One region of the Hominibacterium faecale genome, then DNA from elsewhere that is predicted to be linked to it. Evidence: predicted binding sites of a transcription regulator. Region 1 holds the regulator's gene; each other region holds the start of a gene.
What was found. Region 1 encodes LexA, which represses DNA repair genes until DNA is damaged. Its sites were predicted from a motif close to AGAACANNTGTTCT; they were not measured.
Positions count from the first base shown of each region.

Region 1 (7,961 bases):
AGGATGGATGGCTCAGCGCCGATCTGCACCATCATGCCAACAAGAACGACGGTTTCGCCGATCCGGAAGATGCAATACCATCCTTCCTGGCATCCGGCCTTGACGTTGCCTTTATCACCGATCACGACTTTACGGTAAACAATAAAAAAGGGTATGATCTGGTGACACAGACTTATAAAAACCAAATGAAAGGCTTTGTTCCATCGGAAGAGATTTCCTGCTCATGGGCCCACTTCAATGTCCTTCCCCAGGATCATAGCTCCTATAACTTCTTCCTCGATGAAAACCGGGAAAACCATGTTATGGATCAGTTCTCCAAGTTCCCCGAATTTGTAAAGCAGACCCATGACAAAGGAGCGACCATTACAGCCAACCATCCGTGGTATTCCTACGGCCTCTATTATTCGGCCCGTAAGGACGGCGGCGTTCCGGGCGGCTATCAGGACGATTACGATAACATCGAAATCAATGCCTGCTCAAGCGATCAGGAAAATGCGGATGTGCTGATTTCTGCCCAGGCTCTGTGGAACGCATATCTGGACGGCGGAAAATATATGGGGGATACGGTTGAAAAACCGCATTATCTGCTGGGCGGCTCGGATACCCACGATGTACTGATTCCAGGCGTTACCAACCAAGGCGAATTTGCAAGAGGCGAATCGGAGCATTACAATTCGGGCAAGGTCAGGACCATAGCCGATGTTGGAAGCACGGAAGGCAAGAACGTGGTGGATACAGGACTGACCTTTACAAAGGCTGTCGCTGAAGGACATTCCTATGTTTCCTTCGGACCGATTCTGGAAATGGATCAAAAACCGGGAGAGATTTATCAGGTGAACAGCGATCAAAAGTTTAATCTCAAGCTGGATGCAAAATCGCTGACAGACATCAAAGAAGTGATCGTTATGACCGGAGACAGCAAAGACAATTATGAAAGTGAGACCTTGATCGGAGCCTATCAGAAAGATTCATATGGAACACATATTAAGTATGATAAAGCACTGACCGATCAGGCTGCAACAATCGCAGGTGATAAAAAGACGGCAGCTGTTGACTTGTCGCTTGCTGTGGATTCCGGCAAGAAAACATGGGTATCCATACTGGTTATGGATGTGAACGGCAATTATGCGGTTACCAATCCTTTCTGGATCGATGGAAAATAAAAATGTAAACCTTTAGATTATAGATAGGTGCTGTCTACATGAAGAAATTAGCTTCGTGCGGCAGCACCTGTTTTATATTCCGTAATAGGTGCTCAGCAGCATGGTGATGAACGGCAATGTGGCCATGGAAAAAAGAGTGGTCATGGCCACGCCCTCTGCCGCCAGCTGGGAATTCTTCCGCTCTTTGGCCGCCAGGGCCACTACAATGACTGCTGTAGGAAAAGCGGCGCCGTAGACCAGTATCAGCTTGGTCATCTCATGGATGGGCAGCCAGTTGACCGCCAGAAAAGTCAGAGCGGGCCATAAGATCAGGTTGATGAGGGATATGACGATCAGCTTGGGGTTTTTGATGATTTTCAGGATGTTGCTGCTGCCCAGCTGGACCCCGACCACGATCATGGAGAGGGGGATGGTGATGTCGCCGATGCCCGTAAGGAGTTCGTTGAAAAAAGAAGGGATTTTGAATCCGGAAAAGAGCATAATGATTCCTAAAACCGCTGCCAGCGAGCACATGTTAAGCATTGGTTTGAGGGCCTTTTTCAGCCCTTTGAACTGACGTTTTTCGCCCATATTGATCTGTAAAATCCCCAGCGAATAGAGGTAGATGTTGAGGACGATGTTGCTGACCACCATGAAATACAGCGCTTCATTGCCGAACGCCGCTTTTGTGATGGGAAAACCCATGAAGCCAGTGTTTACGGTGGTGAGGATGCTCATATAAACGCCCTGGTCCGCAGAAGAGATGCGCAGCACCTTGACGATCCCGTAAGAAACGGCCATCCCCACAAGGAAGAAGATGATGGTGCCGGCCAGTACCTCCAGGGTAGAACTGAGGGTATCCGGCGTCAATTGCTTGCCGGTAATGGAGGTGAGGAGCATGCAGGGCGCCGTAATATTCATGAGCAGCGAGATCAGATAACCGTTGGATTCATCCGGCAGGGCTCTGGCTTTATTGGCAATGAAACCGACTCCTACCATAGCGAAAATAATTGCGATTTTATTTAGTATTACAAACATGAATCTTACCCCTTCCAGTTATATACTGGATCTATCATAATACGGCGGTCGGCCAGTTGTCAAATGCAGAACAATGATTCCTGTAAAAAGAATAATTGATGTATTAGCCGAATTGTCCCATGCTGGGATTACCATCACTTTTATACAGAAAAAAACGCGGGTACAATACCCGCGTTGGTTTAAAAATATCGAAAGACGCCTTTGACCTTGCCTAAAATTTTCACATCCTGTACGATGATAGGGCTCATGGATGAGTTCTCCGGCTGAAGCCGAATATGATCCTGCTCTTTATAGAAAGTCTTTACCGTAGCTTCGCTTTCAAAGCCGTCTACCATAGCGACGATGATATCGCCGTTGTTGGCGGTTTGCTGCTGCTGAACCAATATGTAGTCACCGTCCATAATTCCGGCTTCAATCATGCTTTCTCCCTTAACCGTCAGCATAAAATTGGTACCGTTTCCAAGGAAGCGCGATGGAACGGGAAAGGTCTCTTCCACGTTTTGCTCAGCCAGGATGGGCGTGCCGGCGGCAATGCGTCCGATAACCGGTATGTCGGTAACGTCGGTCCGCTGGGCATTATCAATAGGCGGCATCGGTTCTGCCGGTACTGACTCCAATTCCTGATCGACTACCATCAAAGCGCGCGGCTTGGATGGATCCTTGATAATATAGCCTTTTTTTACAAGATTGTCGATATCCTTATGAGCAGTTGAAGTGGATTTAATATTGAGCGCATTGCAGATTTCCCGCACAGTAGGGGGATATCCTTTCTGCCGGATTTCCTGCTTCATGTAATCTAAGATTTTCTGTTCCCGTTCTTTTAACATATCATCCATTCCTCCCGGATTTGTTTTTATCCTGTATAAAGTATTCTGTTTTGCAGTAGGACGGCCATCACCGCCAACATCAAGCCTTATGCATCCAAACCATTCGAGTATCGCTGCTGGTATCAAAAAAATGTCAATTTTGATACTTTGTAGTCCCGGAGCGATTGGATAAAAGCCAGGTGAGGGGCCTCAGTATCAAAACTCCTTGCAAAAACCTTGGATTTTGATATTAATCCGTCCTTCTCTATGAGCGTTTCCCCAAAGAGTATCAATAAAAGAACTATCCTTTTTAGATACTGACAATTTTGCATGAAGGAAGCCCGTCCATTGGTGCAACGTGCCGTCAGAATGTCGTAATTCACTAAAAAATACCGTTTTCTGATACAGTCCGCGGCGTACCAATTGTAATCGTCAGTCAAAGGAGAAACCCGTCTATAACATCAACCTTAGAATACCATAAAAAGAACAAAATGTAAACAGATGTTCTTGATTTGCTTATGTGGTGTAAAAAAAGAGACAGTGCAGGGTGTTTTGCCTACTGGGAGCATGATGCCGAGCCAGCGCAGAATCCCCGCCAATTAAAGAGGGGCTGTCGCACTAGGCGGATGAAAATCCGCCGGAGCGAAGCTCCATTATCGTAATCCCTACTTAAATTGTTTCGTCTTTAGCGTATTTCGCCTCAAAAAGACAACAAAAATAAAGCTCTGACAGCAACACTGACAAAAGGTATTTTCAACCTTTAAATTTATGCTGCTTTTTCCGTACAGAACAGGTGTAATCCAGTTCGTTCTTTCTGGATTCGATCATGCAGTTTTTCTATGTTATGTGAAATTGCCATAAGCACACTTTCTGCATATACATTCTTTTGTCCGCGACATAAATATCGTCTAAAATTACGATCCTGCTTCATATCTGCAAAGGAGCCTTCCGCTTGAATGCTGCGATTGATTCGCAGAAGAATACCTTCATCACTTACGATTCTTTCCAAATACTCACTTCTTTGGCGTTCAAAATTTCTGGAGACTTCCAGCTGTTTTGTTCGTTCCTCCAATGGCAGTTTCCAATGATTTGCCTTCGTACAACTTGACTTGTAAGGACAATCTGTGCAATCTTCGCATCGATAGATTGTCGTTTGAGTAAGGTATCCGGCGTTGCTTTTTCTGTTTTTCATCTCAACCGCGATAAGCTTTTCCCTGTTTTTACAAAGATAATAGTCTTCAGCAGGATAGTAATCCATGTGTTCTTTCCTGCTGATATCCTTCTGATATTCTCTCGTTTTGGACCGTTCATAATTGGCAGGTTTGATAAAGGCAATCTGGCCGTTTTCCTCAATCCAGCTGTAGTTTTCTTCACTTTCATATCCTGCATCTGCAACAATGTTTTTGTAGGTGAAACTTAGATTCTCTTCCATACTTTTCAGGAATGGTTTTAAGGCTGGCTGGTCATTTGGCGTAGGACCTACAGTCAGCCACACAATGTATTCTGAATCGATGCCGTGCTGTAGATTGTAACCGCCTTTTTCCAGACAAAAGTATATTTGTTTGCACGGGCTTCAATTTTCGTACCATCAATAAAGATATCTTTCCCGGATAATTCTCCTAAACGATACAGCCGTTGTGTTGTTTCTGAAAGGATTCCTTCTGCACATGCTGCAAAATGAATACTGCGAAAGCGTGCAAATGTAGCATGGTCAGGAACAGGTTTTCCATCCAGCAGATATATGTAATTTATGTCTCGGTGACAGGCTTGTTCCATCTCTCTGGATGATAAGCATAAAGGACAAGTTTCAACATGGTGCGTGGAGACGCTTGATTTTCTTTGAGACGCGAATATGTCTCATAAAGATTCGTCAGATCCTTTTCCTCCACAAACTGACTTAGCAGTCTCACGCAATCATTATTAGGAATGATATATCCAATATCAAATGGCATCTTGCATTGAAAACATGTTTCGGATTGTGTATAATCTTTCTGTAGAGTATTTGATTTTAGCATACTAATATTTTACCACAAAGTCCGTGAATCTGATGGTTCTCGGGCTTTTAATATTGTTTTTTGTTTATTTTTTGCATACTAGAAGGGGCTATCGCTTAATGCGACAGCCCCTCAAGGAGTACTTTTACATGATCAAACAGGCTTATTTAATCATGTTGTCAACAGAATCTAATACCTTATCCAAAATTGCCATTGCTTCTCTCAGCTCTTCTTCAGTGATGATGAGCGGAGGTGCAACGATAATCATGTTTTCGTGTGAGTAAGTCCAGAATCCTTCTTTAACCAGCATGCCGACGATTTTTGCCATCAGGCCGTCCGGATCATCGTTGAAGCCGACGATCGGTTCTTTTGTAGCCTTGTCTTTTACCAGCTCAAATGCTGAGAAGAGGCCGATGTAACGAACTTCGCCCACGCAAGCGTGTTTCTTGTTCAGATCTTCCAGCAGTTCGCCTAAAACTTTGCCCTGTTTTTTTACATTTTCAGCAATGTTTAGGTTTTTGTATTCGTTGATGGTAGCTACAGCAGCAGCACAGCCCATCGGATGAGCGCTGTAAGTCAGTCCGCACATCATCTTGTGATCGTCAAAGTATTTAGCGATCGGCTCGGATACGATTACGCCGCCCAGAGGAACATAGCCGCAGGTTGCGCCTTTTGCGAAGGTTACCAGGTCAGGCTTGATTCCAAAGTTCTGGAATGCGAAGCAGGTGCCGGTTCTGTACCAGCCTGCCATAACTTCGTCGCAGACCATCATAATGCCGTATTTTGTACAAAGATCGCGAACGCCAGTTACATATTTAGCAGGAGGAACCAAAATTCCGTTGGATCCAACTACGGTTTCGAGGAAGATCGCAGCTACGCTTTCCGGTCCTTCATACTTAACCTGATTGGTCAAAAGTTCCAGATAGAAATCAGCTACATCGTCTTCAGTTTCAAATTTGCAGGCCTTTGGTGCTCTGTAAGCGTAAGGTCCGTCATATTTAATGAATCCGGCAGGTCCCGGCTCATTGGCAAAGTGTCTTGGTTCACCAGTCAGCATTCCAGCGCCGGCGGAAGAACCGTGATAGCATCTGTACTGTGAGAAGATCTTCCATCTTCCGGTGTACTGTTTTGCGATTTTGATGGCGTTTTCATTGGATTCCGCACCAGCGTTGGTGAAGAATACTTTTGCGCCTTCCAGTCCGGAAGCCTCAACAATTGCTTCCGCAGCATCGGAACGAACGTCAATCGCAAATCCCGGTCCGATAAACGGAATTTTTTCCGCCTGATCTTTAATCGCATTGACGATGGCCTTGTTGCCGTGGCCCAGGTTGGAGTTTACCAGCTGAGCAGACATATCGTAATACTTTTTGCCATCCTCATCCCAGAAATAGATGCCTTCGGCTTTAGTGATCACCTTTGGATTCAGATTGCCCTGTGCGCTCCAGGAGTGTAAGTTATATTTTAAACTTTTTTCTTTAATTGCTGACATTTTTAATCTCCTTTTTTGGATTCTACTGGAGCAGGGAAGTTTGTGAAGCTTTCCTGCTCCCAACACTCAAATTTAATACAGTCGGCTTTCGATTGTTTAGTCGTCTACTTTCGCTCTTAGATCAGCCGGGAATAATTCGTTTGGATCCGGTCTCCAGTTCGGAATTTCTCTGGAAACATAAGTAAAGTTCAGCAGGTCTCTCCATGTTGCATTGTGGGAAACACTGTTTCCGCCCCAGGTTGCGCAGCCCAGAGTCATGGATACCGGGAATCCGCAAGTCCAGCCGCCGGAGTTAACCAGACACTGCGGCTGGCTGACAACGACCTTTGTAACAGGAGCAGCAGCGGCCAGTTTTGCAACTAACTCATCATTGGTTGTGTGGATACCACAGGAGTGGCCTTTACCCATGTAATCTAATGTCTTCATCAGCTTATCGAGCGCATCGTCAAAGTCTTTTGCTTTCTGGATGCCGGATACTGGTGACAGTTTTTCGCCTGTGAACGGGTGTTCCAGACCAAATCCGTTCAGTTCTTCTGCCATCAGCACTTTTGTGCCTGCAGGAACGTCGATGTCAGCCAGTTTTGCAATCTGCTCTGCATTCTGTGCAACAATCGCTCTGTTGAGCACGTGGTCGTTTGGAGTGTTCGGCCACATGGTTTTCTGCAATTTTGCTTTTTCTTCGGAGCCTTCCTTGAACAGTACGGCGCCGTGTTTTGCCATTTCGTCAACAAACTCGTCGTAGCAGCTTTCGAATACGATGATGTTGTTTTCTGTTGAGCAGGAAGTCGCATTGTCATAAGCCTTGGACCTAACAATCATTTCTGCAACTTTTGCCATATCGGTGGTTCCATCGATGATGGATACTGTATTACCAACGCCTACGCCGATAGCCGGAGTGCCGGAGGAGTAAGCGGATTCAACCAGAGCTTCTCCGCCTGTAGCCAGGATGAAGTCGCACTGTGCCATTAATTCTTTGGAAACTTCGATCTTAACCCATTCAGGCTCAACAGTCTGAACTAAATCTTCCGGATAGCCTAATTTTTTGATGGTAGCTCTGATATCATTAACGATTTCCCAGTTTGTTTTCTTTGCTTTCGGATGGGGTGCCAGGATGATGGCATTTCTTGTTTTAAGAGCCATGTTGGCTTTTACCACAGGAGTAGCTTCGCCGTTTGTTACAGGCATGATACCGGCAACAACGCCCATTGGCTTAGCCCATTTCTGCATGCCGGTTTCTTTGTTGTCTTCCAGCAGACCTACAGACTTTTCATCCTTCATCTGGATATAGGAACCCCAGATTTTTCCGTACATTTTCTGCTCTTTATCAGGAGCGATACCCATGCCGGATTCTTCAACTAACATTTCACCATACTTTAATGCTTTTCCATCCTTGGTCAGGTTGTAAGCAACAGCAGCGGTCAGAAGATCAACATCTTCCTGAGTGAAATTGTTAGCGATCGCCTGTGCTTTTCTGCCTTTTTCAACTAAAGCA
Region 1 covers NZ_JAJAGH010000001.1:290,509-298,469, forward strand. The annotation lists gene LG211_RS01295 (CehA/McbA family metallohydrolase) at 1-1,163, shown strand, start outside; gene LG211_RS01300 (AEC family transporter) at 1,236-2,180, opposite strand; gene lexA (transcriptional repressor LexA) at 2,360-3,007, opposite strand; gene LG211_RS20005 (transposase) at 3,753-4,544, opposite strand; gene LG211_RS20010 (transposase) at 4,472-4,840, opposite strand; gene LG211_RS01315 (aminotransferase class III-fold pyridoxal phosphate-dependent enzyme) at 5,144-6,535, opposite strand; gene LG211_RS01320 (aldehyde dehydrogenase family protein) at 6,566-7,961, opposite strand, start outside.

Region 2 (7,961 bases), on a different contig from region 1:
TGACTTCGGAAGAATTAACAAAGGTTGAAGAAATCATAAACGATAAGATCAGCCATTTTATTCCTGTTTCAACTAAGGAAATGGCACTGAAAGAAGCAGCTAAAGAAGGTGCAGTAGGACTTTTCGGCGAGAAGTACGGCGATGTGGTAAGAGTTGTATCTATCGGTGATTACAGCAAGGAGCTGTGCGGCGGCACCCACGTTGCCAATACCGGTCAGATCGGCGCATTGAAGATTGTTTCCGAATCAGGCGTAGCCGCTAGTGTTCGCCGAATTGAAGCAATTACAGGTGCCGCGCTCTTGGAGAGAATCAACGAAACGGAGCAGACCATCGCCGAAGCAGCAGTCGTCTTAAAAACCAATCCTTCCGGACTTTTGGCAAAGCTCTCAAATTTGACTGAAGAAATCAAGTCAGTCAAAAAGGAGTTGGAGGAGTTCAAAAAGAATGCAATTGGAAATGCAATGGACAAGATGTTCGATGATGCCAAAGAGGTCAATGGGGTGACGTTAATCGCAAGAGCTTTCAAAGATTACACGATACAGGATCTTCGCGGACTTTCCGATGATATCAAAGCCGAACACAAAAATGTAGCAATGGTATTTGCTGCACAAAACGGCGAAAAAGTTACTTTCCTGGTTTCTCTGACAGATGATCTTTTGGATAAGGGCTATCACGCAGGAAAAATGATCAAGCAGATTGCTGCGGCTGCAGGCGGCGGCGGCGGCGGTAAAGCCGATATGGCTCAGGCGGGGGCAAAGGATCCTTCCAAGATTAAGGATGCCTTTGCAGTTGCAGAAAGCCTGCTGTAACGCATTTGGTCGCACAGATTCTATAACATTTGCCGCAGCATCGGGCCTTGCACTGCGGCAATGTTAAGTCTTTGTGAAATCAAACAAAATCTCTTGTACTTCATTGTATAAAAGTGTATAATTGTATCAAAGTAGAGACGGTAAGGAGGTACATACCATGGACAGACAGACAAGAATGTACGATAATTTCGATAAGATAGAACAACGAACAATTGAAGAAATTTTAAATATTGTATACGATGCTTTGGAGGAAAGAGGCTATAATGCGATCGACCAGATGGTGGGATATATCCTGTCGGGGGACCCTTCCTACATTACCAGCCACAACAATGCGCGAAACATCATCGGGCATATCGAACGTGACGATCTGGTAGAGGAATTGATTAAATCTTACCTGAACAAGTAAAATGTTAAGAGAAGCGGGCCAACATTTCGGTCCGCTTATTTTTTGTTTAAGCGAGGAAACAATATGAAAAAAATTGCGTTGGATGTGGGCGACAAGACCATAGGCGTGGCGGTAAGCGACCCTTTGCTGATCACCGCTCAGGGAATTATGACCATCGAAAGGGTTGGCATTCGAAAAGATGCGGGAAAAGTCATGGATCTGATTAAGGAACATGACTGTGACACGGTTGTTATAGGGCTGCCGAAAAAGCTGGATGGTACCGATAGCATACAAACAGAAAAAGTCTATGAATTTAAAACCATGCTGGAAAATAAAATGAAAAGTTCCGGTATGGGCCACATTCAGATCGTCTTTCAGGATGAACGATTGACCACGGTCATAGCTGAAAAGGTTCTGATCGAGGGCGATGTGCGCAGAAACAAGCGTAAAAAAGTGATTGATAAACAAGCGGCAGTATTAATTCTGCAAAGTTATCTGGATACACTATAAGGTGTCCGGGAAAAAGAAATTGACTTTTTTTAGAAAGACCAGGAGGTAAACGAATATGAACAATATGGATGTAAGAAATCAAATCGTAATGAGCCAGGTAATGCTTCCCCATCAGGCCAATGTGGCCGGGAACGTACACGGGGGCGAAATCATGAAATTCATGGATACGGCCGCCGGGGCAGTGGCCATGAAATATGCCAAGGCAAACTGCGTAACCGCCAGAGTGGATGAGCTGGAATTTCACCTTCCGATCTTTGTGGGAGCATTGGTGACCTGTACAGCGTCAATCGTATATGTAGGCAAAACTTCCATGGAAGTTTTGGTGAATGTGGAAGCGGAAGATCTGGAATCCAACAGTAAGCCTCAGAAAGCCCTGTCCGCCTACTTCACCATGGTGTGCATGGGCAAGAACGGGCGGCCCCAGTGCGTCGCTGACTATGTCCCGGAGACGGAAGACGAATTGCGTTTGTATGAAGAAGCTGCGAAGCATGTGCAGAGGAAAAAGGACTTGATTGCCAAATCCAAATAACCGCCCTGTAGAGGCTGACCTTTTCGTCCATTTTATGTTATCATAGGAAAGGAATCGATCTGGTACAGCAGGGGAACCCTCTGTATTGGAGACATATGCTGAAGGAAGGTTGACAAAATATGGATGTAAAAAATCAAATTGTAATGAGCCAGGTAATGATGCCTCACCATGCCAATGCGCTGGGTGTCGTCCACGGCGGTGAAATGGTAAAATTCATGGATACAGCGGCAGCGGCGGTGGCCATGCGTTATTCCAAGTCAGATTGCGTGACCGCTAGAGTGGATGAGATGAGTTTTCATTTTCCCGTTCATGTGGGCGATCTGGTCGTATGTACCGCTTCCATCGTATATGTGGGCAGGACCTCTATGGAAGTCTTGGTGACGGTGGATGCGGAAAATTTAAAGTCTGAAGGGAATACGCAGGTTGCCTTGTCCGCTTACTTTACCATGGTATGCATCGACGAAACCGGCCGTCCGCAAGAAGTCAAACCCTATATGCCGCAGACGGCTGACGAAAAAGTTCTTTATGAGCAGGCAAAAGCTTATATCGAGCGCAAGAAAGCTTTCAGAAAATGAGTCATATATATTGAAATGAAGAATGGAAGGAAGTTTAATGTTATGTATCAGATGAAAAAAAACATCCCGGCATTGATCCTAGCAATGGTTTTATGTATTGGACTTGCGGCCTGCGGTGCAGGTGATCAGAAGAAGGGCGGAAATACAGCAATCGTCGGCACCTGGGAGTTATCGGAAATTGCGGCGGGCAGCAGCAAAATGGGTGCGGAGGATTATATGAAATCCGCTGATGTGGATAAAGTTCCGGTTTTAACATTTGAAGACGACGGCAAAGTAACGCTGGATGTGAACGGCGATTCAGGAACCGGCACTTGGGCCGAAGAGGGCGGTGCTTATTCCATCACTTATAAGTCAGGGGACGATGATGTGACCAAATCCGTGGAACTTGACGGATCGACTTTGAAAATGGAACAAAACGGCTATGCGCTGACTTATGAGAAGAAGTAGGGGAGAAGATGTTAAATAAGAAAATCAAAAGCAAAGTCGTCCTGTTATTATTGACCGCTTTCATTTGTATAACCATAACAGCATGCAATAATTCTGATGACGCTTCAAAAGCTCTCATCACAGGGATCTGGGAACTGAGTTCTGCGAAAGTCGCAGATCAGGAAATCACCAGAGACGACTTTTTAAAACAAATGAATCTTGACAGCTTTCCTCAAATCATATTCTACGAGGACAATACGGTTTCAATTGAAATCTTTGGAGAAGCAAAAAAAAGCAAGTGGAGCGATGATGGTGATGGTGTCTATACTATTAAAGACAGTGACAATAGCTCTGATCTGCAAGTAAATTTGGAAAATAATCAGCTGCTATTTTCCCAGAGCGGTATCACGCTGGTATTTGAAAAGCAAAAATCAGCAGATTAACTGTACGGTTATAATAGGAAAGAAGGTAACATCAAGCTTCAGTAACTATTCCTAAAATCATAATTTTCGGAAATGTTATAATTTATAAAGTTCCACGAAAGTATACTGAAATACCGAAAAAGCCGAACAAATTAGCAGTTCAGCTTTTTCAAGTAAGTTGTATAATAGTTGTATAATATTGGTTTAGGAAAATGCATAATTTTTATAATAACCCCTTTTGTCTAAATAAATTGTAGGCGAATTTCTAAAGATTCATTTAGCAGCTTTGTTTCACTTGCCCCAATACTTGATCGTTTATTAGTTTATTTCGCTCTCCAAGCGTTTGTATCTTACGTGTCGGCACAATCATCTTATACCTATTCCTTTTGTCCTTCTAAGCGAAGCTCTAATTTCCGTTTTAAGCAATTTTTATTATAATTTAGTATCCTCTGTCAACATCCAAAAGACAAACAACTTAACGTTTTACAGGAATCTTCAGTGTTTGTCCCGGATAAAGCTTTGATGCAGAAGTTTCGTTCGTTTTACTAATTATATGTACGGATTCACGGCGATCCATATCCGCAGGCATATATTGTTCTGCTATCGACCATAATGTGTCGCCGGACTCAACTTGAACTTGGATATATTGCGGCTTTGTCATACCATCTGCATTATTAAATCCCAAAAATGTTGTGACTGCAGTTGCTGTTACAAGAAGCATTAGAACAATAAAGACAGTAAATCTTACTCTTGATTTAATTCTATATTTTTTTCTTGTTTGTCTTTTCATCTGCATTCTATATACCCACCCTTTCTGAACGTTTGTTCTTCCTGATGTTCTTATCATACACGAACATATATTCCTTGTCAAGAAAAATGTAAACATTTGTTCGCAAGTTTGTGATAAATAAAAACGCATAATTAAAGAATGGAATTTTTACAAGGAGTTAAGAATGTTAGAAACAAAAATTTTGACCGTTTCCCTCCACCCGATGGTTATCGGAAAACGGTTAAAGCAAGCAGAATCGGAGTGCGGCGTTGCCGCAAGGTATAGAATAGTGAAAGATGCTCGGCACGGCTCGCATCTTACATCTTTATAAACATCCATATAATCATAGCGGCCAGGCAAAGAACGATGACCACATCTAAAAAGATGGACTCGCCGGTCTGCTGCCGCTTCTTTTTTATAGAGAACAGCTTGCCCGCGATCAATAAGACCAATCCGCCGGATAGAAGCCATGTTTCCGCAGGCTGGCCCATCGGTTTGTGAAGAGCTTCCGTCATTGCAATGGGAATCAAAATGATTGCCATTGCAATTCCGTATAAAATAAAATTGAGATTTTTTCTCATAGAGGTCTCCTATTTATAGAGTTTGTCATAAGCTTTATCCAGCCAGATCGTCAATTTCTTCCGCATAACAATACCAATGATAAACAGAATAACTGCAATAACCGCAATGACGATCGCTCCTGTATAATCCCCCGCTTCAATCTGTCTGCCGATAAGAAGGCTGCCCATCATTCCCGGGCTTCTTCCGATCAAAGAAACGATTAAAAACGGCTTTAACTTCATTTCCGAAATACCGGCCGCATAGTTGCATAGGTCCTTGGGTACCCCCGGTATCAGAAAAATCAGAAACACAATCACAACCGCTTTCTTGCTGTTTAGCTTATGGATGAATTGATTGATCTTTTGCTCACCGAAAATCAGATGCATCGCATCGCGGCCCAAAAGTTTTGCCAGATAATACGTGATCACCGAACCAATCGCTGCGCCGATCAGAGAAAACAGAAAGCCCAGCCAAAATCCGTACATATATCCGGCAGCGAATTGCAGCCACTGGCCCGGTATGATACAGACTACGATCTGCGCCACTTGCGCGCCAATATAGACTAAAATGCTCTGGGTTTTATACTGCTTAAAAAAGGCGTTTACACTTTCCAGACTGGACATGCGTTCAATCACTTCCGGCTGATAAAAATAGATATACAGCGGCAAGCCCACCAATATGAACAGCAGCAGTGCAAGCTTTAAAATGGTTGTAAATACTTTAATTTTTCTTCGTAATTGTTCTTTTTTTTGTTTATTCATAACTCTAGCTAGTAATCCCTTTACCCATTTGTTTTAATCCAATGAAACCAGGCCTTGTTCATACAAGGTCTGCAAGGCCTTGATAACGCCGAATTTGGAATGCTCATAAGTGAGTCCCCCCTGAAAATAAACGATGTAAGGCTCGCGGATAGGAGCATCGGCACTCAGCTCAATGGATGAACCCTGAACAAAGGCGCCGGCAGCCATGACCACCTGATCCTCATATCCCGGCATATCCCATGGAATCGGTTTTACATAAGCATCAATTGGAGCAGCTGCCTGAATTCCTTCACAAAAAGCAACCACCGCTTCCGGACTCCCAAGCTTGACTGCTTCAATGATATCGCTCCGGGTATCCCCTGCCTTCGGACAGACATCATATTCCAGCATTTCAAATGCCTTTGCGCACAAAACCGCACCCTTAACCGCACCGTTTACTGTTTTAGGTGCAAGAAACAGTCCTTGGAACATAGTCCTGGTCTGTCCAAACGTGAGGCCGCATTCCCCCCCAATCCCCGGCGAGGTCATTCGATAAGAAATCAGATCGATTAGTTCTTTTTTTCCGGCAATATAGCCGCCCGTCAAAGCCAGGCCGCCTCCCGGATTCTTGATGAGAGAACCGGCAAGAACATCAGCGCCAACTTCAGTAGGCTCCTCCGTATCCAGAAATTCGCCGTAACAGTTATCCACCATGCACACAATATTGGGATTGATCTGGTGGACGAAGTCCGCCCATTCACGAATCTGAGGAATGGTAATAGCCTTTCGCCAGCCATATCCGGTAGCGCGTTGAACTGTTACCATGCGGGTCTTTTCCGTAATCGCATTCTTAAGCGCGGTCAAATCGATATTTCCTTCCGGCGTGAGCTCTACTTGTTTGTAGCTGACTCCAAACTCCCTCAGAGAACCCTTGCCCTCGCCCCGGATTCCAATTACTTCTTCCAACGTATCATATGGGGCTCCGGTGCAGTAGATCAGCTCATCTCCCGGTCGCAATATCCCGGTCAGCGTTAGGGTTAACGCATGCGTCCCATTGACGATAATCGGCCGAACCAATGCTGCTTCCGCTTTAAAAATATCAGCATAAACTCGCTCCAAAGCGTCCCTGCCGGCATCATCGTAGCCATATCCAGTATTCCAGGCAAAATGCGTGTCACTGATTCGATTCTTTTGAAATGCGGTCAGGACTTTATACTGGTTATATGCCATAATATCGTCCAAATGATCAAATTCGCCTTTTACCGCTTCCTCGGCCTCTGAAATATGATCCAGAACGCGAGGGGCAATCTGTAACTCTTTTGATAATAATCGATAAGTATTTGTCTGCATGTTTCATTTCTCACTTTACATAATATTTTTATATCTAGTCTATTTCATATCTTCCGCTTTATCTTTTAATTCAGAAAACATATTTTCAATATAAACATGGGGGTTGAACATCTCTATAATAAATTCACCAGAAGCAGTCCCATAAAGATTTTCTTCAAAGAACTTCTGGAAGGAATCCTTATAACCGATCCTCATCTTTTTTAATATTGCGTTCCGGTCAATGGTTTCATTTTCCTGCCATATAAAAACCGGATAACCGTTGTTCATGCCGTACATACCGCTGGTATCAGGACGATAGGCATTGCCCAAATCGGATGCCATATGGGTACTCCTCATATCTCCGGAGGACATGGGAACGATCGTCTTTGAGTACCGTTTCTTCCCTTTCCCCTCCCTGTCTTTTCCGACAGCAGCCTTTGCCGAGTTGTTCAGATAATAATTGTTGCTGATTGAGCGTCCTATATCATTATAATAGTCTGCCGTGTAATTGCCAAGTATACCGCCGATATATTTACCATTTTTTAAGGTTCCGGCATTATAAGAATTTCGAAGTTTTACTCCATCTTCGCCGATACTACCAACCACTCCCCCGACATAACCGTAAGAACCGTCCTCAGGACCGGAAACAGAACCAGTATTATAACAGCTTTCCACCGTTGAACCGACTGCGTTGGTATAACCCACCACGCCGCCGGCGCATTCATTTCCCGAATGAATATTTCCTCGATTGAAGGACTCCTTGATCATTGCTGATTTGGCTACCGATCTACCGGCAATACCGCCGGTACCATAAGTACCCACACCCTTTCCTTTAGAAACAACGGTTCCTTCGTTGGAACATTGTTCAATACGTCCATTCCAGTTTTCGCCGACCACGCCGCCAAC
Region 2 covers NZ_JAJAGH010000006.1:240,929-248,889, forward strand. The annotation lists gene alaS (alanine--tRNA ligase) at 1-809, shown strand, start outside; gene LG211_RS09000 (IreB family regulatory phosphoprotein) at 985-1,215, shown strand; gene ruvX (Holliday junction resolvase RuvX) at 1,279-1,704, shown strand; gene LG211_RS09010 (acyl-CoA thioesterase) at 1,760-2,233, shown strand; gene LG211_RS09015 (acyl-CoA thioesterase) at 2,353-2,808, shown strand; gene LG211_RS09020 (lipocalin-like domain-containing protein) at 2,851-3,255, shown strand; gene LG211_RS09025 (hypothetical protein) at 3,264-3,677, shown strand; gene yneA (cell division suppressor protein YneA) at 4,132-4,452, opposite strand; gene LG211_RS09035 (hypothetical protein) at 4,743-5,006, opposite strand; gene LG211_RS09040 (TVP38/TMEM64 family protein) at 5,016-5,747, opposite strand; gene LG211_RS09045 (methionine gamma-lyase family protein) at 5,781-7,076, opposite strand; gene LG211_RS09050 (GLUG motif-containing protein) at 7,116-7,961, opposite strand, start outside.
Region 2: yneA (cell division suppressor protein YneA) is a predicted target of LexA. The motif match lies at 4,472-4,485, and genes of this name have one in related genera.

Region 3 (7,961 bases), on a different contig from region 1:
CGTACCTTCGGCATCGGCGAATCCATGTTGGAAACAAAACTGCTTCCGCTGATTGACGGGCAGACCGATCCAACTTTAGCCACCTACGCAAAAGAAGGGGAATGCTGTCTGCGCATCGCTTCCAAGCGGGAGACGAAGGAAGAAGCCAAGGAAGCGGTGGATGCCATGCTGAGGCAGGTACAGGATATCATTGGTGAATATATTTACAGCTGCGACAATGAAGAACTGGTGGATGTGGTATGCGCCAAACTGATGAAACAAAGACTTTCCATTTCCAGCGCAGAATCCTGCACCGGCGGCATGTTTGCGGCGGCGCTGACCAGTGTATCGGGCATTTCCAGCGTTTTTGACCGTTCTTTAGTGACTTACAGCAATGAAGCCAAGATGTCCGAGCTGGGAGTAAAGGAAGAAACTCTGGCAGCCCACGGCGCAGTCAGCGAGGAGACGGCCAGAGAGATGGCCGAAGGCCTGAGAAGGGTCAGCGGCAGCGATATCTGCATTTCGGTGACCGGTATCGCAGGTCCTGACGGCGGAACAGAAGAAAAACCGGTGGGCCTTGTTTATATCGGCGCATGTTTCCAGGGAAAAACCACTTGCCGGAAGATTCAAATGCGGAACGTCAACCGCAGCTGGAACCGGAATTTCGCTGTGCTTTCCATGCTGGATGTGATCAATCGATTGATTGAAGGGTAAGCGCAAATGGAACGATTTGATACGTTTTTAGATACGATTCTGGACGGAGAGAAAGACAAGGATCTGCTCAAGCCGATATTTATGGAGCAGATGGTCCGGGACTACAAGTATTACCGAAAAAAAGGCTATGGGGATCAGGAAGCTGCGGACCAGACTCTGTATTACTTTGGAACCAGAGAAGCAGTGCTCAAAAAACGGGATGATTTTGAATTGCAGGATGAGCACAAGAAGTTTTTAGAGTGGTATCCAAAGCTGATTCGGGGCGGCCTGGCCTGTATCGCAGTCATTCCCCTCCTTTTTTTGTTCCTGATCTTTACCTTGGAAGCCAAGCTGCGCTTTCTGGTGCTTTGGATCGTATCCATCATTATAATCGCCGTATTTCTCATACTGGTAGATTATAAGCATTATCAATACAAAGATCTGCTGGAAAAGAGAGAGGACAATCGACCGTGAAGAATATTTTACGCATTTTTTTGAGAGACGTCAATCGGCTGAGAACCAACGTGATCGCCATTGTCGTGATTGTAGGCATGTGTGTCATTCCGGCCCTTTACGCCTGGTTTAACATAGCTGTAAACTGGGACCCTTACGGCAGCACCTCCGGAATACAGGTAGCTGTAGTCAGCCTGGACGAAGGCACGGAGATGGAAAAGGTCCATATTAATGCCGGGCAGCAGATTATTAAAAACCTGCGGGCCAACGACGATATCGGCTGGCAGTTCTTGACCAGCGAAAAAGAAGCCATGGAAAAAGTGGAGAGCGGGGAATATTATGCGGCCATCATTGTCCCTGCTGATTTCAGCCGTAATATGGTCAGTATCTTCACATCCCATGTGGAAAGGCCCCAGTTTGATTACTACATAAACGAAAAAAAGAATGCTATCGCGCCCAAAATAACTGATAAGGGCGCAACCGCCATTCAGACCCAGATTGATGAAACCTTTATCAGTATCGTAACCCAGGCCGCGGCCCAGTTGTTTGATACGGTCAGCGGCACTCTGGAGGCGGACGGCGGCCCCATGGACAAATTAGTCCAATCCTTCCGCGACGCGGAACAGGATTTGGATGGATTCGTCCATACCATCGACGCGTTTAGCCAGACGACCGCGGGGATTCAGTCGCTTGTCAAAACAACCCAGGCCACCCTGCCGGATGTACAGGCGCTGATCAAAGACGGAAAGACGACTGCCACCGATGTGCAGGCTCTGCTGCTTTCCTCCAAACAGGTTGCCAGGGAAACGGTTAAGGCGCTGGACGATATCTTTGCTGCCGCACAGACCGGATATAACGATCTGGCGGACACCCTGGACAGTGCGGCCGCGCAGGCAGAGACCAGTTCCGCCAAGGCGGCCGATGCTTTACTCAAGCTGAGCGATCAGGTCCAGAATATTGTGGAAATCAACGATACCTGCATCCAGCTTCTCCAAAACCTGAATCAGGAACTGCCACAGCCGTCCTCTGAGCTCAGCGCACTGGTCAAACAACTACAGGCAGCCAACGATGCCAATCGCCAGCTGATCAAAGAAATTCCGCCCTTGGCTCAGGAGGTGCGAAGCTCAGGAAAAATGACCAATGCAGCCCAGAAAAAGCTCAGGTCCAGCATTGACAGCGCACTGGCAAAACAGACCAAGATCCGCAGCGACTATCGGACCAAGGTGCAGCCAAAGCTCAATAAAGTGATCAGCAGCATTTATGATTCTCTGACGGATTTTTCCCAGTTGCTGACCGGTGCTAGTACCGGTGTTGCTAATATTCATCAGGTGCTGGATGGTGTGGATGACACGCTTTCCGGCGGAAAGAACGCTTTGGACAGCACAAAAAAAGTCATTGATGGAGCTAAAAACAAATTGGAAAAGGCGGCTGTTTCCTTGGAAAACGTAGGCAGTGACGAGCGAGTGAAGAAGTTGATGGATATTCTCAAGACCGATCCAGAATTGATGGGCGATTTCATGAGCTCGCCGGTGAAAATCGATACACACACTCTCTACCCCATTAAAAATTACGGCTCTGCCATGGCGCCGTTCTACTCGATTCTGGCAATCTGGGTAGGGGGAATCGTGCTCGTTGCCATTATGAAGACTCAGGTCAGCGAAGACCATGAAAGGCTGAGACGGATCCGGCCCTATCAGGCATATTTTGGACGCTATATTCTGTTCATGGTGCTAGGACTGGTGCAGGCTACGATTATTTGCCTGGGCGACCTATTTTACCTGCAGATTCAGTGCGAGCATCCGTTTCTGTTTTTGCTGGCCGGGTGGACCAGCAGCATCATATTTGTCAATATTATTTATACGCTGACAATTTCTTTTGGAGATATCGGAAAGGCGCTTTGCGTCATTCTGCTGGTCATTCAGATCGGCGGAGCCGGTGGCACCTTCCCCATCGAAGTAACGCCCCAATTCTTCCAGAATCTCTATCCGTTCCTGCCTTTTACCTATGGCATCAATGCAATGCGAGAATGTATCGCTGGTGTGTACGGTATGAATTATTGGCTGGATCTTCTGCGGCTCTTTGCCTTCGTTCCCTTCTCGCTGCTGCTGGGATTGGTCCTGAGGAAGCCGCTTGTAAGGCTGAACCGGTTTTTCAACAAACGGATTGAAGATACCGAGCTGATGTAGAAAGGGGAATTTGTATGAAAAAAAAGCTAGCTCTGATTTTTGTGTTGGTAATCGCCATCGCAGCTATGATGTCTTATATGGATGTGGATCTTAAAGCAGGAGGAATTTCCATACAGCTGTTGATTGTGATTGCTGTTGTCATCCTAATCGTCATATTCTTTGTGACTAATATTTTAGGATATCAAAAGTTCAATCAGCAGATGGGAAAAGCTATGGAAGCCATGAAAGGCGGGGATATCAACCTTTACATGGAGCTTTTGGATGAAATGCTCCAATCAACAAAAGATCCCAACAAAAAAAGGATTCTGACGGTGAATCAAGCTTTGGGGTATGCAAAGCAAAAGCGATTCATTGAGGCGGCCGAGCTGATGGAGCAGATTGACCTTCGCGGGCTTGCCGGTCTGAATTTAACCATTTATTATGTCGATTTTGCTTATTATTGTTTCCGCGGCGGCAAGAGCGAACAGGGCCTTGAAATACTGGAGAAAAACCGGCAGCAGATCGAAAAATTTAAAACCCACCCCAATATCGCTGGGCTGGTATGTGTCGTTGGTGTTTACGAGGCGTGGGCAAGAGGCGAGGATACGGCAGACCTTGTAAAAAGAGCTCGGACAGCATGCAAAGGTACAGATTTTGAAAACGATTATAAAGAACTGACGCAGTTTTTAAAGAAACAGACTGAAAAATAGAAAGAAATCCTTGACACTGCGAAAAATAAATGATAGCTTATAAATGTAAAATATTTACATAAAAGAATTTCTCTTGACCTAATGAAAGGAATGGGGTATTATAAGAGGAAAGAACAAATGTTCACATGGAGGTATGAACGTGGCGATCAACAAAGACGATAAAGATAAAGCCTTACAAGAGGCGCTAAAACAGATACAAAAACAGTTCGGCCAGGGGGCGATCATGAAACTGGGCGATGACAGCGCTCGGATGAATATAGAGGCCATTTCCACCGGCTCTATGAGCCTGGACTTGGCTACCGGAATCGGCGGAATTCCCAAAGGCAGGATCATCGAAGTGTACGGTCCTGAATCATCGGGTAAGACAACTTTGACCTTACATATCATTGCGGAAGCACAGAAGGCGGGAGGCCGAGCCGCTTTTATCGATGCGGAGCACGCTCTGGATCCAGAATACTCCAAAAACTTGGGCGTTAATGTGGATGAATTGCTGGTGTCCCAGCCTGATACAGGAGAACAAGCTTTGGAAATTTGCGAGATGCTGGTTCGCAGCGGAGCCATCGATATTGTAGTAGTGGACTCGGTGGCGGCTCTGGTTCCAAAATCAGAAATCGACGGCAACATGGGGGACAGCCATGTGGGCCTGCAGGCCCGGCTCATGTCCCAGGCTCTGAGAAAGCTGGCCGGTGTTATTAACAAATCGGGAACTGCCGTCGTATTTATCAATCAGTTGCGAGAAAAGGTCGGTGTCATGTTCGGAAATCCGGAAACCACGACTGGAGGCCGTGCTCTTAAATTTTACTCCAGCATGCGTTTTGATGTGCGCAGAATAGAGAGTATAAAGTCGGGAGATACATTTTTGGGGAATCGTACCCGGGTGAAAGTAGTAAAGAACAAAGTGGCACCGCCTTTCAAGCAAGCTGAATTCGATATTATGTATGGCCAGGGAATCTCCAGAGAAGGAGATGTGCTGGACTGCGGCGTAGATGCCAAGATTATTGAGAAAGCCGGTTCCTGGTACAGCTTTAACGGTGACCGTATAGGGCAGGGAAGAGAAAATGTAAAGAACTATCTGGCCGAACATCCGCAAACACTGGAAAAGGTGGAACAGATGCTACGGGATCAGCTGAAAGCTGAAACTGAGGCAAAAGCCGAGGATGTGGAAGCGGCTGAAGCCGATCTACAGGTGGACGAAGATGGTGTTATCATTGAATAATCCATCGGACAGAGACCATTGAATGACAGACAGACGAAGTAACGTCTGTCTGCCGATGTTTTTTGGAAAGCAGGAAAGGGTTATGCGGGAAAACAATCCGACTTACAATCAAATACTCAATGAATCCGCCAAATTATTTGACCAAAAAGGCTACGTGAAAACAACGACCAGGGAAATTGCTGACGCTGTAGGAATTAATCGCGGACATCTTCATTACTATTTTCCAAAGAAGGAGGATATATTGGCCTGTCATTTCGGGTTTTATGTGAAAAAAATCAAATATTTTTTTAATGAATCCAAAGTGCAAACGGATGACTACGCTATCTATTACGGTCTCCTGTTTGCATGTCAGCTTCGAACCTTAGAAACAGAAAACTTTATTCATGATTTGTTGCTTTTAGGACGATACGACCTGGATGCTTATTTTCATTTAATTACTGACTCCCTATGCCAAATGATCCTTGAATTTGCAGGCCATCATGGACAAAAGCCCAACAGAAAGCACTTGCAGGACAGCTGTGAGATTGGTCTGAAGATTGCCATACGCATGCTATATGTTAAATTCACCTACCATATGGAACGAGACTTTGAATCGATTTGGCTGACTTCCATGAAACATGGACTTTACCAACTGGGATTTACAGAAACTGCGATTGAACAGACTTTGCTGGCCCTGCAGAGAGACTATCAAGAACTTTCTATGGAACGTTTTCTAGAAATTGTAGCCAGGCGTGATTACGATGTGCTGGCAGAAGAATTTCGTGATCTTTAAAAAATACCAATTTGTAGATAAGAATCGAATAATTCTGAAAAAGCCTTGACTTTTATTGGAAAAGTGTTATTCTATATGCAAAATTAGTGCACGCCTTAGTGCGCGCCCAATAAAACAAGGAGGAATACATATGAATAAGAAAATGAACATGCAGGACAGCCCGATGCAGCCTGTTACAACCTTCAGTGAAATCTTCAGGTACGGATTCGGAGGAGCTACGCTGAACATCATTTATTTTGTTTATGCCAGCTACGTAATCTTTTTCTGGACGGATTATGCCCTCGTCCCAGCGGCAGCAGCCGGTGTTATTTACTCTTTAGGAAGAGTATTTTGTGCTATCACGGACCCCATCGCAGGGATCATTTCAGACAGAACAAACACTAGATTCGGAAAATATCGGCCGTATTTGATGGTTACGACTCCGGTGGTAGTTATTTTGTTCTTTCTCTTGTTTACGAATTTCGAAATATCGGCCACGGCAAAAGTAGCCCTTTATTCGATAATCTATATTGTTTTTTGCATCAATTACGAGCTTCAGACTGTTACATATGAGGCTCAGGTGCCCAGTATGTCTTCCGATCTTTCCAAGCGCAATTTCGTCGTTATGTCCAGACAGGTTTTGGGCACCGGATTCGGTTATTCGGCGATGGCACTGGTGCCGATCTTTTTAAAAGCTTTCGGCGATGATGAAAAGGGATGGCATATCACGATCGGAATCTTTGCAGCAGCAGCATTTCTATGCATGCTCCTCAGTCTAAGCGGTTCAAAAAAACATGATCTGCCCATGCCCAGGCAGGATAAGAAACAGGAGAAAGGCTATTTGAAGGAAGATTTGAAAAAAGTTCTTACCACTAAACCGCTTCTCCTTTTGATCGCTTCCTTCGGATGCGTGATTCTGGCTTTTGAAGTGATTTCGGCCACCAACATCTATGTTTTTAAATATGCGGTCGGCAATGAAGCCGCCTTTTCGGTTGTGTCCTTTGCCACTTTGCCGGCGGCAATCGCAGGAGCTTTTTTAACACCGTTTTTAGTAGCAAAGTTCGGTAAAAAACAAATCTTCATTCTGGCAGGGATTATGAGCTTGATTAAACCGATGATATTCTTGCTCTTCGACCCGTTTGACAGCATGACCGTACTGATTATCCTCTACATGATTCAACAGTATTTCCAGGTTACGATGATCGTAACCGTATGGACCATGGTAGCCGATTGCGTGGAATATGTGGCATTGACAAAAAATGTATATAGTGCGGGGCTTGTAACTTCCTGCAACACATTTATGTTGAACTTTGGAGGCATTGTGGCCGGATTGGCTGTAGGCGGTCTTTTGACCCTAGCCGGTTATACGGGCGCAGATATGGCTTCTTCAGCCACGATCAACGGCATCATTTGGATCAACGCCGGTATCCCAGGAGCCGCATTTCTGATCGCATGTATTGTTTTAAAATTCTATACGGTCAATAATAGAATTCTCCAAGAGCTGGGAGCCAATATCGGAAAACAGGTTGTCAAATAGATAGAGAGGAGATTGCGATGAAACCGTTAGGAGCTTTGAAAGAACAAACATTTACCTCCATCGAAGAGTTGGCCCAGGAAGCTTATGATCTCAACTACGATCTGGCCGACCATCCGGAAATTTCCGGCAAGGAGTTCCATGCGTGCGAACAGATGTGCAGGATTCTGGAAAATCACGGGATACCGGTGGAACGAAGCTTTGCCGGCATACCTACTGCTTTTTGCGGCCAGGTGCGCATGGATCCGGACTCAAAAGTGAAAATTGGTATTCTCGCCGAATATGATGCTTTGGCTGAAATCGGGCATGGGTGCGGACATTGTGCCAGCGGCAGTTTGAGCCTTCTGGCCGCTCTGGCGCTTCATGCCAACGAGAAGGATCTTTATGGAAATATCCATATCATCGGCACGCCAGACGAGGAGCTGACAGGAAAGAAGATCGATATGGCCCAAGCCGGCAT
Region 3 covers NZ_JAJAGH010000006.1:184,280-192,240, forward strand. The annotation lists gene LG211_RS08735 (competence/damage-inducible protein A) at 1-693, shown strand, start outside; gene LG211_RS08740 (hypothetical protein) at 700-1,146, shown strand; gene LG211_RS08745 (YhgE/Pip family protein) at 1,143-3,311, shown strand; gene LG211_RS08750 (hypothetical protein) at 3,326-4,000, shown strand; gene recA (recombinase RecA) at 4,134-5,216, shown strand; gene LG211_RS08760 (helix-turn-helix domain-containing protein) at 5,239-5,988, shown strand; gene LG211_RS08765 (MFS transporter) at 6,119-7,504, shown strand; gene LG211_RS08770 (M20 family metallopeptidase) at 7,522-7,961, shown strand, end outside.
Region 3: recA (recombinase RecA) is a predicted target of LexA. The motif match lies at 4,111-4,124, and genes of this name have one in related genera.

Region 4 (7,961 bases), on a different contig from region 1:
TTGGAATATTCTCCGATCTCTCCGATCATGTCCAGCGCCTTTTTCATGCTGCCAAGGGCAGGGAACTCTTCGCCGTTGGCCAGCTCATAGGCTCCGGCAAGATTTTCGTAGATTTTTTCACTGTTTTGCAGCACACTGATTTCTTCTTCCAGCGCCTCATCTTCACCTGGCGCCAGACCGGCCTTGTGAATTTCCTCCAGCTCAAAGGCCATGAAGTCCCGCTTTCTCTGATTTTCTGCCGCATCGGCGAGAAGCTGCTTTAGTTTGTTTGAAATATCCCGGTATTGGGAATAAAGAGACGCTACTTTTTGTTTGGCCGGTCCGATGGTATCTTTTCTGTACATATCCACCAGTTTAATGTGATAATCCGGATTGAGCAGGGATTGGTGGTCGTATTGGCCGTGGATATCGGCCAGCTTCTTGCAGAGCAGATTCAAATGGCCCAAAGTGACGATCTCGCCGTTGATCTTGCACAGATTCTTTCCTGCGGCCGATACCTCCCTGGTGATGACGTATTCTTCCCCCTTGTGGGTTCCGGCCAGCTGAACGATAGCCTTTTCCTTTCCGGAACGAACGAAAGCAGTATCCGCCCGGCTGCCCAGAGCCAGACTTACTGCTTCGATTACAATTGACTTACCGGCTCCCGTTTCGCCGGTGATGATGTTGAGTCCTTCGTGAAAGTCAATTTCCACGTTTTCAATAATGGCAAAATCTCTGATACTGATATGCGATATCATATGCTACCTCTTATCCAAGCATTTCATTGAATTCTTTTAAAAACTTTGGTGTGTTGTCCGCATCGTCGATGACGATCATCAGCGTGTTGTCTCCGGCTACGGAACCGATCACATGGGGAAATCCCAGTGAATCGATGGCTTCACCGGCGGCGTTGGCGCATCCGGACAAAGTTTTTACAACAACGATATTGCCGGAAGAATCGACGGATTTAATGGTTTCTCTGAATATATTTACAAAACGATCGGAAACCGGTCCTTCCATATTCATGGCAGCTGCATATTTATATTTTCCAGTGGAGGAGAGGGTCTTAATTAAATGAAGCTCTTTGATATCCCTGGATATGGTAGCCTGCGTCACGTCATAACCGTATTCTTTCAAGAGGGAAGCCAGCTTATCCTGTGTTTCCACCTCATATTCTTCGATCAGCTCTAAAATTTTATTTTGTCTTGAATAACGCATTGTATTCTCCTTCAATATACATTTTAAATTAATTTTATACATTTATAATTATACCATACTTTTGGGAAAATACCACATAAAAAAACCTTAATTGAGAATTGCGGAACGTATGTTTGTGTGCTATACTGAATTGAATGTGCGGATTGAAATCCGTGCTGTTTTGAGGAGGCTCTATGCGAATACTTGGAATAGACCCGGGATATGCGATCCTGGGCTATGGCGTCGTCGAAATGACCGGCAATCGCTTTAAGGTGATCGATTATGGCGCCGTGACTACGGATGCCGGCATGGAGATGCCGGACAGGCTGAAGATTTTGTATAATTCTTTGATGGAAATCATTATGCGCCATGAACCGGAGGTGGCCTCCGTAGAAGAATTATTTTTTAATACCAATGCCAAAACAGCGATTCTGGTGGGGCAGGCTCGGGGAGTGGCCGTGCTGGCTTGCGCGAACTCAGGGCTGGAGATTGCAGAATACACTCCGCTCCAGATCAAACAGGCTCTGGTGGGCTATGGCCGCGCAGAGAAAAAGCAAGTACAGACTATGGTCAAAACCATATTGAATCTAAAAGAAGTTCCAAAGCCCGATGATACGGCAGATGCTCTGGCGGCAGCCGTGTGCCACGGACATTCGGCAGGCAGCAGAAACCGGCTGAAAAGCTTGAACATGAAAAGCAGGAGGTAGGAAATGCTACATTACATAAAAGGTACGTTGGCTATAAAAACAGAGAGCGGCATTGTGGTCGATGCGGGAGGCCTGGGATACGAAATAACCGTTCCTGCCAATTCCAGCGTTTATCTGGCGAAGGAAGGGGAGTCCATCACTGTTTTCACGGCTATGATCGTAAGGGAAGATGATATTCGTTTGTTCGGTTTCGGCGAAAAAGCCGCCCTGGATACGTTTCACAAGCTGATTACGGTCAGCGGCGTAGGGGCGAAAGCGGCCATCGCGATTTTATCAGCCATGCCCCTATCAGAAGTCCATCAGGCCATTGTGCTGGAGGATGCCAAATCTTTGACCAGGGCCAACGGCATCGGCAAAAAGACGGCTGAGCGGATCGTGTTGGAGCTGAAAGATAAGTTCGGCCAGCTGGAACAGGCAGCTCTTCCCGAAGGCATGGAAAGCAGCGCTTCCGCAGACGGAGCCGCCGGGGACAGCAGGACGGAAGCAGTGAGCGCGCTGGTGGCGCTGGGTTATACAAAAGGAGAAGCCGTCAACGCTCTGACAGCGGTGAAAGAAAAGGATTTGACTGTGGAAGAATACATTAAGCAGGCTCTGAAAAGACTGTTTTAACGATAAGGGATGAGTTATGGAAAACGAAGAAAGAATAACTGCGGCAAGCGCAGGCGAAAATGAAGAAGCCTCTGAGTTCACCTTGCGGCCTCAGACGCTGGAGGATTACATCGGGCAGAAAAAGGCAACTGAGAATTTGAAGATCTTTATTGAAGCGGCAAAGCTGAGGAGAGAACCCCTGGATCACGTTCTTTTTTACGGACCTCCGGGCCTGGGAAAGACGACTCTGGCCGGGATTATTGCCAATGAGCTGGGGGTGGATATTCGGATCACCTCCGGGCCTGCCATTGAGCGGGCCGGCGATCTGGCGGCGATTCTGACTAATCTCAATGAAAATGACGTCCTGTTTATCGATGAAATCCACCGGCTCAACCGCTCTGTAGAAGAAGTGCTCTACTCGGCCATGGAGGATTTTGCGCTGGATATCATCATCGGGAAGGGCCCCTCGGCCCGATCCATCCGCTTGGATATTGCCCGTTTTACTCTGATCGGTGCCACCACCAGGGCCGGAAGCCTCTCGGCACCGCTGCGGGACCGGTTCGGCGTCAGCAGCAAATTTGAAATGTATACCACTGGAGAACTGAAAAAGATCATCCGCCGTACAGCGGGTCTGCTCAATGTGGAGGTGGATGAGGAATCCCTCAATGAAATGGCAAAGCGTTCCCGGGGAACGCCTCGGGTCGCCAACCGTATTTTAAAGCGGGTTCGGGATTTTTCCCAGGTCAAGGGTACCGGAAAGATCGACCTGGCCATTACCCAGGAGGCCATGACCGCCCTGGGGGTGGATCCTATGGGCCTGGAAAGTCTGGATCGGGAAATCCTGCGTATGATCATTGAACGCTTTAAAGGCGGCCCCGTCGGCATCGATACCATCGCCGCTTCCATCGGTGAGGAACGGGTTACCATTGAAGATGTCTATGAGCCTTATTTGATACAAGCCGGTTTTCTCCACAGAACCCAAAAGGGCAGGGTGGTTTCGGAGCAAGCTTACCGGCATTTGGGCATTGCCTGCGATGACCAGCAGGTGGAATTAAAGATAAAGGAATAGGAACATGCATATAAACGAATTCGATTATCATCTGCCGCAGGAGCTGATTGCGCAAAAGCCTGCGGATAAACGGGACTGCTCCCGTCTCATGGTTCTCAACAGAGAGAACGATACCATTGAACATCGTCATTTTTACGACATTTTGGAGTATCTTTTGCCAGGGGACTGTCTGGTGCTGAATAATTCCAAGGTGCTCCCGGCCCGGCTTTTCGGAACCAAAGAAGAGACCGGCGCCAAGGTGGAATTCCTTCTAACCAAGCGGATCGAAGGCGACCGTTGGGAAACCATGGTAAGACCGGGAAAACGGCTTAAACCGGGAGATACGGTGGCTTTTTCTCCCGACTTTAAGGCGGAAATTCTCGATTATGGAAAAGACGGTACCAGGATCGTAGAGTTTCATTATCAGGGAATCTTTATGGAACGTCTGGAAGAACTGGGAAAAATGCCGCTTCCTCCATATATCGAACGGGACAGTGACCAGGAAGATAAGGAACGCTATCAAACGGTTTACTGCAAAGAAGAGGGTTCGGTGGCAGCGCCTACGGCCGGTCTTCACTTTACGGAAGAACTGTTGAGAAAGGCTGAAGAAAAGGGCGTTAAGATCGCTTATGTGACCCTTCATGTGGGAATCGGTACCTTCCGTCCGGTGAAGTGCGAAACCATCGAAGAGCATGAGATGCATTTTGAAGAATATGAGGTTTCCCAGGAAAGCGCCAGGCTGGTAAACGAGACCAAAGCAGCCGGCGGCCGGATCCTGTCCGTGGGCACGACCTCCACCAGAACCTTGGAGAGCGCGGCGGTTTTTGAAAACGGTCAGTACCGGCTCAAAGCGGGGGCAGGAAGCACGGGAATTTTCATCTATCCGGGCTACGAATTCAAACTGGTGGATGGGCTGATCACCAATTTCCACCTGCCAAAATCCACGCTGCTGATGCTGATTTCCGCTCTCTACGACAGAGAGAAAATCCTCAGCGCTTATGAAGTTGCGGTAAAAGAGCGGTATCGGTTTTTCAGTTATGGAGATGCGATGTTGATTGTATGAAACCCAATAGAATGTTGGCAGCAACATTCCGTTAAAGATCGGTGACCTTTTGCAGAACATTCAAAAGAACAAAGTGAAATGTATTGGCTTTATTCCGAAAACAAGGTACAATATCTTTATAAAATTGGGGGTGCCAGATATGGCAGAGACAATGACTGTAAAGGAAGCGGCTAAACGGTGGGGAATAACGGAACGCAGAGTAACGGTTCTTTGCGCAGAGGGAAGAATAGAGGGGGTTCATAAAAAAGGACGCAGCTGGAGGATTCCCGTGGACGCAAAAAAACCTGCGGACAGCCGCGTGAAAACCGGCGCATATAGAAAAAGTGAAATTCAGCTGGATTTGCCGCTTTTGAAAAGACGGATGAAGATACTTCTGTTTATTTCAGAGACAAAAAGATTTGGTCCTGCGGTAAAAAATATCGGAACTATCAGGGGAAATACCCGGTGATTTTCATCACCTTTAAGGATGTAAAACGTGATACCTGGGAGGAGACCTATGATCAAATTTTAAGCATTTTAAGGCAGGAATTTGAACGCCACAGTGAACTTTTGGAAAGTGAGCATTGTAACATTTATGAGAAAGCATATTTTAAAACTGTGGTGGAAGAGAAGGCGGACGATACGGACATGATGATGTCCCTGCAGAGGCTTTCACAAATGCTGGATGAGCATTATGGGATTCTATTGGCGTCATTTAAAGCAGATTCGAAACAACCCTTCTTCCGTATACAGTTTTCTGCTGGTTGCCGGATATCTGAAGGTTGTGAGAATGGATCCATCTTTTAGCGGGGATTATATGTGCGAGGTGGCGCTGCCCAATCAGGAGATCGCGTTTGTATATAACAAGGAAATCCTGCAAAAATTGACCGATATCATTCCCCAGGCTGCCGCGATCTCGATACAGGAGGCATTGTATTCCAATGATGCAAAAAGAGATGCACAAGCTGCTTCTCCAATCGGCAAGCTGCTACGGATATGGCCGGGGAAAACTTTTACCACGGTTTTGTTTTGGGGCTTTGCGCTATGATGGACAACCGCTACTACATTAGTTCGAATGGAGAGCCCGGGGAAGGCCGATATGATATCCAGTTATCGCCCAAGTCGGCGAATATGCCGGGTATTCTGATTGAGCTGAAGGCGGCCAGGAAGCTTTCCGGAGACAAACTAAAACAGCTCTTGGAGACAGCTTTGGCACAGATTGAGGATCGTAAGTACGATACCGATATGCTTCCAAGGGTGTTAAAACAATCTTTAAGTACGGAGTTGCTTTCAGCGGGAAACAGGTGGAGATTACGACAGATTCCTTATGCGTGTCACTGCGCAAAACGAGGAAGAAGATCGACAAAACATCGCGAGAAAACTAAACTTCAACGTGAACACAAGTGACAAACGGAGATTTAGATATGAAAAAAAGAGTGTTATTGGCATTTTTTTGCATGGTTCTGTTGGCCGGCCTTTTGGCTGGATGCGGCAGCAAAAACGTAGTAGTCAGCAATCAGGATGAAAATCAGGTAAAGTTTAATCTGACCTTTTTTGGCAATAAGAACGAACCGGAGAACGTTACAGTTATTGAAGAGATTATAACCGGCTTCATGGATGAAAACCCTGATACCCGTTTGTCTTATGAAAGCCTGAAAGGAACGGATTATTTTGAAGCCCTGGAAAAGCGAATGGCGGCGGGGAAAGGCGACGATATTTTTATGGTCAATCACGATACCGCTTTATCGCTGGGAGAGAACGGACAGCTGGCGGATCTGTCCCAATTAAATTGCATTTCCTCCTACTCAGACAGCATGATCAGCCAGATGGAGGAAAATGGAAAAATCCTGTGGGTTCCTACTACGGTTTCCGCCTTTGGATTATACTGCAATGAAGAACTGCTCAAGGAATATGGACAAGAAATTCCGGACAATTTAGCAGAATGGGAACAGGTCTGTCAATTTTTTAAGGAGCAGGGAATCACACCGATCATCGCCAATAACGACATTTCCATAAAAACCCTGGCTATTGCCGTAGGGTTTGATTTGGTTTATCATGAAGACAGACAGAAAGAGCTGTTCGCAAAGATTAACAAGAATGAAGAACTGCTCAGTACTTACCTGAGACCGGGTTTTCTTCTGGCAAAGCGTTTTATCGACCGGGGATATGTTGATGCTGAGAAAGCGCTAAAAACCGAAAAGACTTCTGATGATCTGGAAGAATTCGTAAAAGGAGAATCCCCATTTATGCTGACCGGAGGCTGGGCTGCCGGCCGGGCCAAAAACATGAATTCGAAATTGAACTTTACCGTTGTACCGTATCCGGCAAGGAAGGATGGTTCGGTCCTGGTGGTCAATGCCGATACCCGGTTGAGCGTCAACGAAGGCAGCGCCAATAAAGAACAAGCCCTGAAATTTGTTGAATATTTTACAAGGGAAGATTCCATACAGAAGTTTGCCGATAATCAGTCATCGTTCAGTCCTTTGAAACAAGGCCAGCCATCCTCAACCGAAGAAATTCAGCCGCTGGTTGAATGTTATCAGTCGGGACGGACTGTGATTGGATCAGACAGCCTTTTAGAACTTCCCATTTGGGAAATAACCGCTGAAGCAGCGCAAAAACTGCTCTCTGGAGAAACCGTTGATACAATTATGACGTGGATGGATGAACAGCAGAGGATGAAATGATGATTTCTAATATATGGAAAAAAACGGCATTGGCGGCGGTGCTCATTGCATCTTTGCTGTGCTCGGTCACGGTTCTTTATATCAAAGACGTAAAGAATCAGTTGTGGCAGGAATCAATCAATACGATTACTGAGAGTACGAAGCAGGGGACCAATGGATTGGGTCTTTTGCTGAGCAAAGATTTTCAGTCCTTGGAAACGATAAGCTCCTATCTCAGTAAAATCACTTCTAATGATTCGAAAACGCTGAACAACCTTTTGAGGACGCAGACCGAAGGCGGAATCCGCCTTTACCTTTCAAACGGTCAATGGATTCCCAGCGGTCTTGCCGATGCCCAGGCAGCTGACAGTCTGGAAAAAAACCAGAACACAGAAGGCGTCGTGGATCCGCATATCAGCAGCACTTCCGGCGTTAACGTGATTGATCTCTACAGAAAAGTGACCTTTTCCGACGGTCGAAACGGGTATCTAATTAAAGAATATGAAGTACGAAATATTGCTGATCGTTTTTCCCTTTCTTTTTATAATAATGAAGGATTTTCTTATATTGCCGATCATGATGGTGAGATTCTAATCCGTTCTTCTCACCCTAATAGTAACAAGACGGTAAAGAATTTATTTGATATGCTGCCTGAGGATGAAAACGATCTGCAAACTATAAACCAATTCCAGAAATCCCTTCAGAAAAAGGAAAACGGATGGGCTTTATTCAAC
Region 4 covers NZ_JAJAGH010000006.1:40,068-48,028, forward strand. The annotation lists gene recN (DNA repair protein RecN) at 1-737, opposite strand, end outside; gene LG211_RS08065 (arginine repressor) at 748-1,197, opposite strand; gene ruvC (crossover junction endodeoxyribonuclease RuvC) at 1,371-1,883, shown strand; gene ruvA (Holliday junction branch migration protein RuvA) at 1,887-2,492, shown strand; gene ruvB (Holliday junction branch migration DNA helicase RuvB) at 2,509-3,540, shown strand; gene queA (tRNA preQ1(34) S-adenosylmethionine ribosyltransferase-isomerase QueA) at 3,545-4,582, shown strand; gene LG211_RS08090 (helix-turn-helix domain-containing protein) at 4,722-5,030, shown strand; gene LG211_RS08095 (hypothetical protein) at 5,256-5,609, shown strand; gene LG211_RS20115 (PD-(D/E)XK nuclease domain-containing protein) at 5,609-5,968, shown strand; gene LG211_RS08100 (ABC transporter substrate-binding protein) at 5,986-7,248, shown strand; gene LG211_RS08105 (response regulator) at 7,245-7,961, shown strand, end outside.
Region 4: ruvC (crossover junction endodeoxyribonuclease RuvC) is a predicted target of LexA. The motif match lies at 1,300-1,313, and genes of this name have one in related genera.